One region of the Enterococcus innesii genome, then DNA from elsewhere that is predicted to be linked to it. Evidence: a T-box and tRNA genes for the amino acid it is inferred to sense, from the RefSeq annotation. Region 1 holds a T-box; the other holds one or more tRNA genes.

The links. The T-box of region 1 lies ahead of serS (serine--tRNA ligase). A T-box ahead of a tRNA ligase gene usually reads a tRNA of that ligase, here a tRNA-Ser.
Region 2: it has a tRNA-Ser gene. The T-box ahead of serS (serine--tRNA ligase) is inferred to sense a tRNA for this amino acid. The anticodon was not compared.

What each region holds. Positions count from the first base shown of each region.
Region 1 is NZ_AP025635.1:1,940,416-1,944,631, reverse strand. It holds gene ENLAB_RS09080 (polysaccharide deacetylase family protein) at 1-429, opposite strand, end outside; gene serS (serine--tRNA ligase) at 717-1,994, opposite strand; T-box leader at 2,052-2,249, opposite strand; gene ENLAB_RS09070 (sensor histidine kinase) at 2,285-3,493, opposite strand; gene croR (response regulator transcription factor CroR) at 3,483-4,172, opposite strand.
Region 2 is NZ_AP025635.1:2,964,289-2,968,504, reverse strand. It holds gene ENLAB_RS13845 (hypothetical protein) at 213-362, shown strand; gene ENLAB_RS13840 (hypothetical protein) at 422-610, opposite strand; gene ENLAB_RS13835 (Ltp family lipoprotein) at 839-1,498, shown strand; tRNA gene ENLAB_RS13830 (tRNA-Ser) at 1,704-1,791, opposite strand; gene ENLAB_RS13825 (TetR/AcrR family transcriptional regulator) at 1,876-2,442, opposite strand; gene ENLAB_RS13820 (threonine/serine exporter family protein) at 2,721-3,479, shown strand; gene ENLAB_RS13815 (threonine/serine exporter family protein) at 3,476-3,946, shown strand; gene ENLAB_RS13810 (TVP38/TMEM64 family protein) at 4,135-4,216, shown strand, end outside.

The DNA.
Region 1 (4,216 bases):
TTGTTTTTTGCGCAATGACTCAGCGGCTTTCGTCAACCGATCTTTGATATCTTTGATGGGAAACGTATCGAGGTCTTGCGGGCGGTAGATCAGTTCTTTGTTTGCTCCTTTGGAGAGCACTTCAGGCGTTGTTTTTAACCCATTTTGGCTTTGTTCTGCTTGGATTGATGCCAATAATTTCTCCGCAGCTGCCTCATATTTTGCTTGGGCGGCAACTTCTTGTTGGTGCAAGGTGTAAAGGACTGAGCCAGCCGTTGCGATCAAAACGATCAATAATAAGGCGAATAAGGAAAAAATTGCTTTTCGATACGGCTTCTTTTTCGAGGGTGGTCCTTTCGGTCTTTCATCAGCGGATGCTGTTCGTTTTTGATTATTGTTTGGTTTCTTGTGTAAGTCACTCCGACGGGCATAGGTCTTTCGTTCGGGCATTGGTGAAGCTCCCTTCATTCCATCCTAAATTATGCCCACGTTACCATAAGTCACAGGCACTTTCAACGATCATGCCCGGTTTCTGATAGAGGATTAAAAAGACAAAGGGATTTTTCTAATTATTCGCTTAAAAATTACAACCTTGTTGCGTTGTTTCTCTTGCAAGAAGCGATCAAAGTGGCTAGGGGGGATTGAAACCACTACAGGCGACGTGAACAAGAAAACCCCTAGGGAACCTTCACGCGGTGTGACTGTTCTCTAGGGGTTGCTACTGAGGTTACTAAGGCTTAGGCTTTTTCAATTTTTGTCAGTCCGCCCATGTAAGGAACCAGAACTTCCGGTATCGTTACACTGCCGTCTTCGTTTTGATAATTTTCAAGCACTGCAGCCACCGTCCGACCGACAGCCAGACCAGAGCCGTTTAGTGTATGCATGTAGTGAATCTTGCCCTCTTGATCGCGGTAACGGATCATCGCACGGCGTGCTTGGAAGTCTTCACAGTTTGAGCAAGAGCTGATCTCACGATACATCTCTTGGGCAGGGATCCATACTTCTAAATCATAGGTCTTCGCTGCAGAAAAGCCCATATCTCCTGTACACAAGCTAAGCACACGGTAAGGCAAATGGAGTTTTTGCAAAATGTCTTCGGCATTAGCCGTCATTTTTTCTAATTCTTCATAAGAATGTTCTGCATCACTGAATTTCACCATTTCGACTTTATTGAATTGATGCAAGCGAATCAAGCCGCGAGTGTCACGGCCAGCGCTGCCGGCTTCCGAACGAAATGATGGGCTCAAGGCAGTGAAGTAGGCAGGGAGCTGCTCTTGTTCTAAGATCTCCCCTTGATAGTAGTTGGTCAAAGGTACTTCCGCAGTCGGGATCAAAGTCAAATCAGTGTCTGCCAATTGGAAAACATCTTCTTTGAACTTCGGAAATTGCCCAGTACCGAACATTGCTTGGCTGTTGACGATATACGGGGTGATCATCTCTGTATATCCATGCTCATAAACATGCTGATCCAACATGAAGTTGTATAAGGCACGTTCCAAACGAGCACCTAAGCCTTTGTAGTAAACAAAACGGCTACCAGAAACTTTGGCGCCCCGCTCAAAGTCGAGGATCCCCAAGTCTTCTGCGATCTCCCAATGGGGTTTTGGTTCAAAGTCAAAGGTTTTTGGTTCTGCCCAGCGGCGGACTTCTACATTGTCGTCTTCATCTTTGCCCACCGGAACAGAATCATTCGGCAAGTTCGGTAACGTCGTGGCGATCTCTTTGATGTCTTCATCGATTTGGGCGATTTCTTCATCCAATTGTTTGATTTGGCTACCGACTTCTTTCATTTGGGCAATTTTATCAGCCGCGTCTTCTTTCGCCCGTTTCAAGGCAGCGATCTCACCAGAAACATCGTTGCGCAATTTCTTGCGTTCTTCCGTTTGGACTAAGAGCTCTCGGCGACGTTCGTCAAGCGTTAAAAAGCGGTCCAATACTTCTTTCTGCACGCCGCGTGTTGCGAGTTTGCTTTGTACTTCAGCAAAATTTTGGCGAATCATTTTTACATCTAACATAGTGATACATCCTCCTTTGATTTTTCCATAGAAAAAAGGCCATTCCGATCCCGTATTGCTTGGGACGAAATGACCATTCGCGGTGCCACCCAAGTTCAGCTTGCGCTGCCCTTGCTGCTCGTATCGTGAGCCAACGATTTTTCTTTCGAAAAATACACGTTAAAGAACTGGATTCTATTTTTTCCAACACTGATTTTCACCAACCATCAGCTCTCTATACAGATGAAAAAAATATACTAGGTTCTGTGCCTTGATTATTTTCTCTAGCATACCCAAAAAATGTTGGGTCGTCAACCATAGGTTTGTGTGTTGGATAAGTTGTTGCGTTTCAACGGGAGATGGATAATAAAGGACGTCCATTCTGGCGTTGACTTGGCATAGATATAGCCGCCATGTAAGGCGACGATGCTTTGAGCGATCGCTAGACCTAAGCCAGTTCCTCCTGTTTCTTGAGAGCGGGATTCTTCCACTCGGTAGAAACGGTCGAATAGAGAATCAAGGGCTTGCTTAGGGATCATTTGCCCATTGTTTTTGACTGTTAAGATCGCTTCGGTCCCGACTTTCTCGACTTCCATGCGGATCTTATCGGCGCCTTTGCCGTATTTCAAGGCATTCGAAAGCAAGTTATTGAAGACCCGCACCAGTTTTTCGGTATCGCCATCCATCTCGATATGCTCTGGATGGGTGTACGTTTCAATCTTGATACCTTTTCGGCTAGCTTCTAATTCAAAGTCCGCCGCCAATTGTTCCACTAGCTGAGCCATATCAAATTCCATCACATTGATTGGCACGCTAGGCTGGCGCACTTTTGTGTATTCAAACAAATCATCGACGAGGGATTTCATTTGCTTGGCTTTGACATACGCCGTATGGGTATATTTCAGCAATTCTTCTTCTGAATGGTATTGTCGATCTTCAATTAGACCTAAATAGCCGATGATCGAAGTCAATGGTGTTCGAATGTCATGACTGACATTGGTGATCAGCTCATCTTTGGATTGCTCGATCCGCCGTTCATCTTCGATCGCCGCCACCGTACTGTCGACTAAGCCGTTGATATTAGAAACGATCCGACTTAAATCGCCCCGTAACTCGAAGGGGATGCGATGATCGTAATTGCCTTCCGCAATAAAATGAAGCTCACTGATGATGTGACGTAGCTGCATTTGATGGTAGCGGCGAATCAAACGCCAATATAAGACGATCACATCTAATAGGAAGAACATCGGTAGAATGAAGTTACGCCCACTGCGGAAGATATCCGTATTAAAGGCAGACGTGAAAGCATTCTTCGATGCGTAGATGGCATCAACTAAATCTGGTGAGTTTTCAACGATTGAGGTCAAGATGACCAAAATAGCGATATTTAATAGAAGTAAAAGAACAATCGTTACAATTCCTTCGGCAAATAACTCACTGATTTCCTTTGAGGTCAACGTGATCCGTTTCTTTTTTTCGATTGGTGTGTTGCGCTTTTTTTCAGTTGGTTTACTTCGCATCTATTTTGTAGCCGACCCCCCATACTGTTTGGATGACTTTTTCACCATCCGTGGCTTCTTCGATCTTATCTCGTAAGTGACTGACATGGACCATAACTGTTTTGGCAGAAACGACACTTTCTTGTTTCCAAACTCGTTCAAAAATCTCATCGGCGCTAAAGACACGGTTGGGATGCGATGCCAGTAAGTAGAGGATACCAAATTCTAATGCAGTCAATTGAATTTCGTTGCCATCGACGGTTTTTACTTCATGGGAATCGCGATTGATAATAAGAGAGCTTACTTCCAGAATCTCTGGTTGATTTGAAGCAGCCTGCATCTTGGTTCTTCTCAATAACGATTTTACCCGGGCCATAACTTCTAATGGGTTGAAAGGTTTTGTGACATAATCATCCGCACCGGCGACCAATCCACGAATCTTATCCATATCGGTTGTTTTAGCGGTCAGCATAATAATAGGGATTTGGGATTCTTTTCTCAATTCTTTCACGACTTGCATGCCATCCATTTCCGGCATCATGATATCTAAGATCAATAGTTCGATATCAGAAGTGGTGCGGATCTTGGTCAGTGCTTCTTTTCCATCATATGCTTTGACCGATTCATAACCTTCATTGTGTAAATAAATGCTTAATAGTTCTACGATCTCTTTGTCATCATCTGCTACAAGTATTTTCATACTGGGTCCTCCTAGGAACAATATTCTTTTCTCCATTTTAGCAA
Region 2 (4,216 bases), 1.0 Mb from region 1:
ATATACAAAGATACTTTTCCCGAATTTACTGACTCCAGCAAACTTCTTTTGCTTCCATTCTCAGCATTGATTTCCTGAAAATAATCAGTCAGATTTTTTCGTTTGATAGTTTTATTGGACTATTGTGAAAAAAAGTGTTATTCTAACTATGGAATTTCGTTATCAACTAACCGTTGCCTTTCAATGACAAGTTTTAAGAAAGGAGAATGACTATGACATTCTATAACACAGATCTACAATATCGTGTAACTCTGGATACCAAATTGAATTTATTTATCGTTTTCGATAAAAAAGATGCGAATCATTTTGCGACTGGAATTACGATCGAGCAAGCTGTACAAGAATTGAAAAAAACTGCATAAGGAGTTCATCCAAATGAAGGATACCGATTCGTACTGAAAGCACCTCGCTAAGGAAATAATTAGCTAGGTGCTTTCTTGTTTTTTGGCTCGCTCTTATCTTTTTCAGTATCCGTTTCTTGCTTTTGACCGCTTTGCTGTTCATCTAGCTGTAATATTTCATCAACAGATCCTTGTGTCATAAATTTGCTCAATCCCTGTGCCGCAATTTTTGTGTAACGCATAAAGTAATCTTTTTCTTCAAAATCCATCTTCTTCCCTCCTACTGATACAACTGTACTTTCATTTCGTTTACTAGCAATTTCACCAGTAATTCTTGAGCGTCACTTCTTTAATACATATAAATGATCCATTAATAGCATACACGTTACAGTTGTCAAATCATTCTTTTCCTCTGTTCATGAAAAGACAAATCTGTTTTCTGATTCCAGACATAGTACTATTAACTTTAGGAAACTGTTTTATTAGGGGGGATGCTTATGGCTACATTTTTCGCTGGTTTGTTTTTTATCGGTTTGATTGGTTTCATTTTTGGCATTATCTTATTTTATATTGGGTTGATAACTCAAAAAAACAAACGAGATCGAAATGTTTTTCTCATTGTCGCTTCCGCTTTTATTGTTTTGTTTTCGTATGGTGGCTTGTCCTTCTACCAAGATGTGACGTCTTTCGATAGCATCACTGCGCAAGTAAGCCCTTCATTACGTAACGAAGCAAGAAAAAATGAATCCTTTGTCGATGCCGCTGCTTCCATGGAACAACCACAAGGAGAACAAACAGCTGGCAATAACGAAGCAAGTAGCGCGCAACAAGAAGAACCCGCAAACAACGAGCAACATACACCTCAACTTTCTCGTGAAGAAAGAAATGCACTGAATCGTGCAGAAAGATACTTATCCAGCAGCGCGTTTTCTCAATCACGTTTAAAACGCCAACTACTCTATGAAGATTTTTCTGAGAGCGCCGCAGACTTTGCCGTAGTCACCGTGAATGCCGATTGGAATGAGCAAGCATTGAAAAGAGCGCTTCGCTACTCGCAAAATTTATCCTTATCAGATGAGCGTGTGGCGAACCAACTTTCCTATGAAGGCTTTACTTCTGAACAAATTGAATACGCCTTAACACGTTTGCCCGATTGATTCTTTTCGTTTGTTGCAGGACCACAAGCAAAAAAGATATCGGCAAGTTGACGGAACAATTATGCTGTTTTCTAGACCGAGTGTAGGTTAATCGCCTTTCAGATGGTTATCGATCAAGTTCGACAGTTATTTATATTCTTCTGTCCGTAACAAACAAAAAAGCCTATCTCGAAAGATAGGCTAGACGCTCTAAAGCGTTGGTATAAGGAGAGTACAGGATTTGAACCTGCGCGCCGGGATGAACCGGGTCGGCGGATTTCGAGTCCGCTGCATTACCACTCTGCCAACTCTCCATAACAGTTATTTTCGCTAGTTTCACAAAAAATGTCAAGAAAAATCTGCATCCAAAATAGAAATGGATACAGATTTTTTATTTTTTAATCGAAAATATAGTTTTCTTTCTTTTCGATTACGCCTTCGATCGTCTCGTTGATGATTTTGATGATTTGGTCATCGGTGGGTGTGATAATACCCGCCGACATTAAGGAAGCCAAACCAGTCACAACGATCCATGCGCCATTATGTAGTGCATTTATCGCATCTTCGGGTAGATCTGCATATTTTTCTTCTGATTTGATCAAGGATTTGAAATAGGTGGATGAAAAATCATGCATCAATTTCCCACCGCCATAGTCGTCGATAAAAAGGGCGATGTAGAGATTGTGCTGCTCTTGCGCGAAGCGTATATAATTCAGGCCTAAATCAACAAGTTTGTCTCCTGTTCGAACAACTGGAAAAACATTTTCCGATAAATCTTTGAAAACAGCCTCTACCAAAGTATTTTTTAAGTCCTGCATATTTTCGAACTCAAGATAAATTGGTTGAGTAGAAATTCCCATGTGCTTGGCGATATTCCGGGCCGTAAAGTTGCCAAAACCTTCTCTATTGATCAGTTCATAAGCGGCCTTCAAAATGTGTTCTCTTGTATAGACCTTCCTTCGCATCAATAAATCCCCCTTTTTTTATTTATTTAATTGTAACCGAGTTATTCATTTTTTTAAAATAAAACACTCCATCCGTTATCTTATTTCTATTCACTTTGTTCATTAAACATGAATCTTTACGAATAAAGAGAAGTGCCTCTTTTTTCATTTATCACAAAAAATCCTGCGTAGAGGTTGCTAGTTATTTTTCAAATCTACTTTTCTTTCTTGTTGAAAACTCGCTGAAATTGTACACTAAGAATGTAGTGCGCAAATTCGATTGAAAAAGGGGTTTGGAAATGGCTGAATCAAAAGAGCTATTATTGGAGACCTGCTTATTAGCAGGGAAAATTATGATGGAAAACGGCTCGGAAGTCTATCGAGTAGAAGATACAATGAATCGAATTGCGGCCAACGCTGGGGAGCAAGGTAGCATTAGTTATGTAACAGCAACTGGTCTTTTTATGGGTTTGCGCAGCAGTCACTATGCGCAAGTAGAAAATGTCCATGATCGAGTCATCAATCTCGAAAAAATCGTTGCCGTTAACGGACTCTCTCGTGCTTATGCAGAAAAGAAAATTTCTTTAGCGGAACTGCACGAGGCATTAAAAAAGGTCAATCCGACAACACCAAGTTTTCCCTACTGGCTGCAGGTCCTTAGTGCTGGTGTAGTCAGCAGTACCTTAATGATTATTTTTGGCGGTGCTTGGTTTGACTTTCTACCGACCTTCATTATTGGCTGTCTGGGATTTTTATGCGCGTATTGGGTCAAGAAAGTGATCGATATCCGCTTTTTGGATATGTTTTGCGCCTCTTTACTAATCGGTACTTTGTCTGTCTTAGCGGTCTCCCTTCATGTCGCACAAAACGTCGATAATTTGATTATCGGTGCCGTCATGCCCTTAGTTCCTGGTGTAGCGATCACCAATTCCTTTCGCGATATCTTGGCGGGCCATCTCATCAGCGGAACCGCCCGAGGTACTGAAGCCATTTTCACAGCTGCCGCGATCGGTGTCGGCATCGCCACGGTCTTCACCTTATTTGGAGGGATCTCATGACGATTTTTATTCACCTTTCCTTCAGCTTTTTAAGCACCGTGACCTTTGGCATTTTGACTAATATTCCTAAAAGAGCTTTGGTTGCCACAGGCATTGCCGGAACCGTTGGCTGGATGATCTATTGGTCATTAAAAACGATTGGCTATGGTTTAGGTAGCGCCAACTTTTTAGCCGCATTTGCTGTCGGTTGTGTCAGCATCTTTTTTTCCCGCAGAAAAAAAATGCCTATGATCATTTTTAACATTCCTAGTCTCGTTCCCCTCGTACCGGGTGGACCTGCCTATAAAGCCGTTCGAGAATTTGCTTTAGGGGACAACTTTGTCGGCTTTGAAAATCTGATGATCGTGGTTATCACTGCTGGGGCGATCGCCGGAGGCTTCATGATGACGAGTGTGGTTGAAAAGATCGTCAATCGTTGGCAAGTGAAGCGCACAAAAAAACGTCACCCAGATAAAAAAGCCTCCTAAAACTAATGGCGTGCCGAAACTATAAATTTTTCTTATTTCAGACTTTGGTACAATGTTTTCTTTGCGGACTTCTCTTATAATAAAGGCATACCTTACAAAACTGTTTGACGTTTGTCATTTGTTTTACTGGATTTTTCTGGTCTCACCCCGTATAGTGAGATTATGAAACAAAAAGGAGATGAAGTCCTGTGAGCATAGCAACTTCTCGTCGTATCATTAATACGATTTCTATTATTGGCTTAGGTTTATCTATCGCACTAACGATCTATT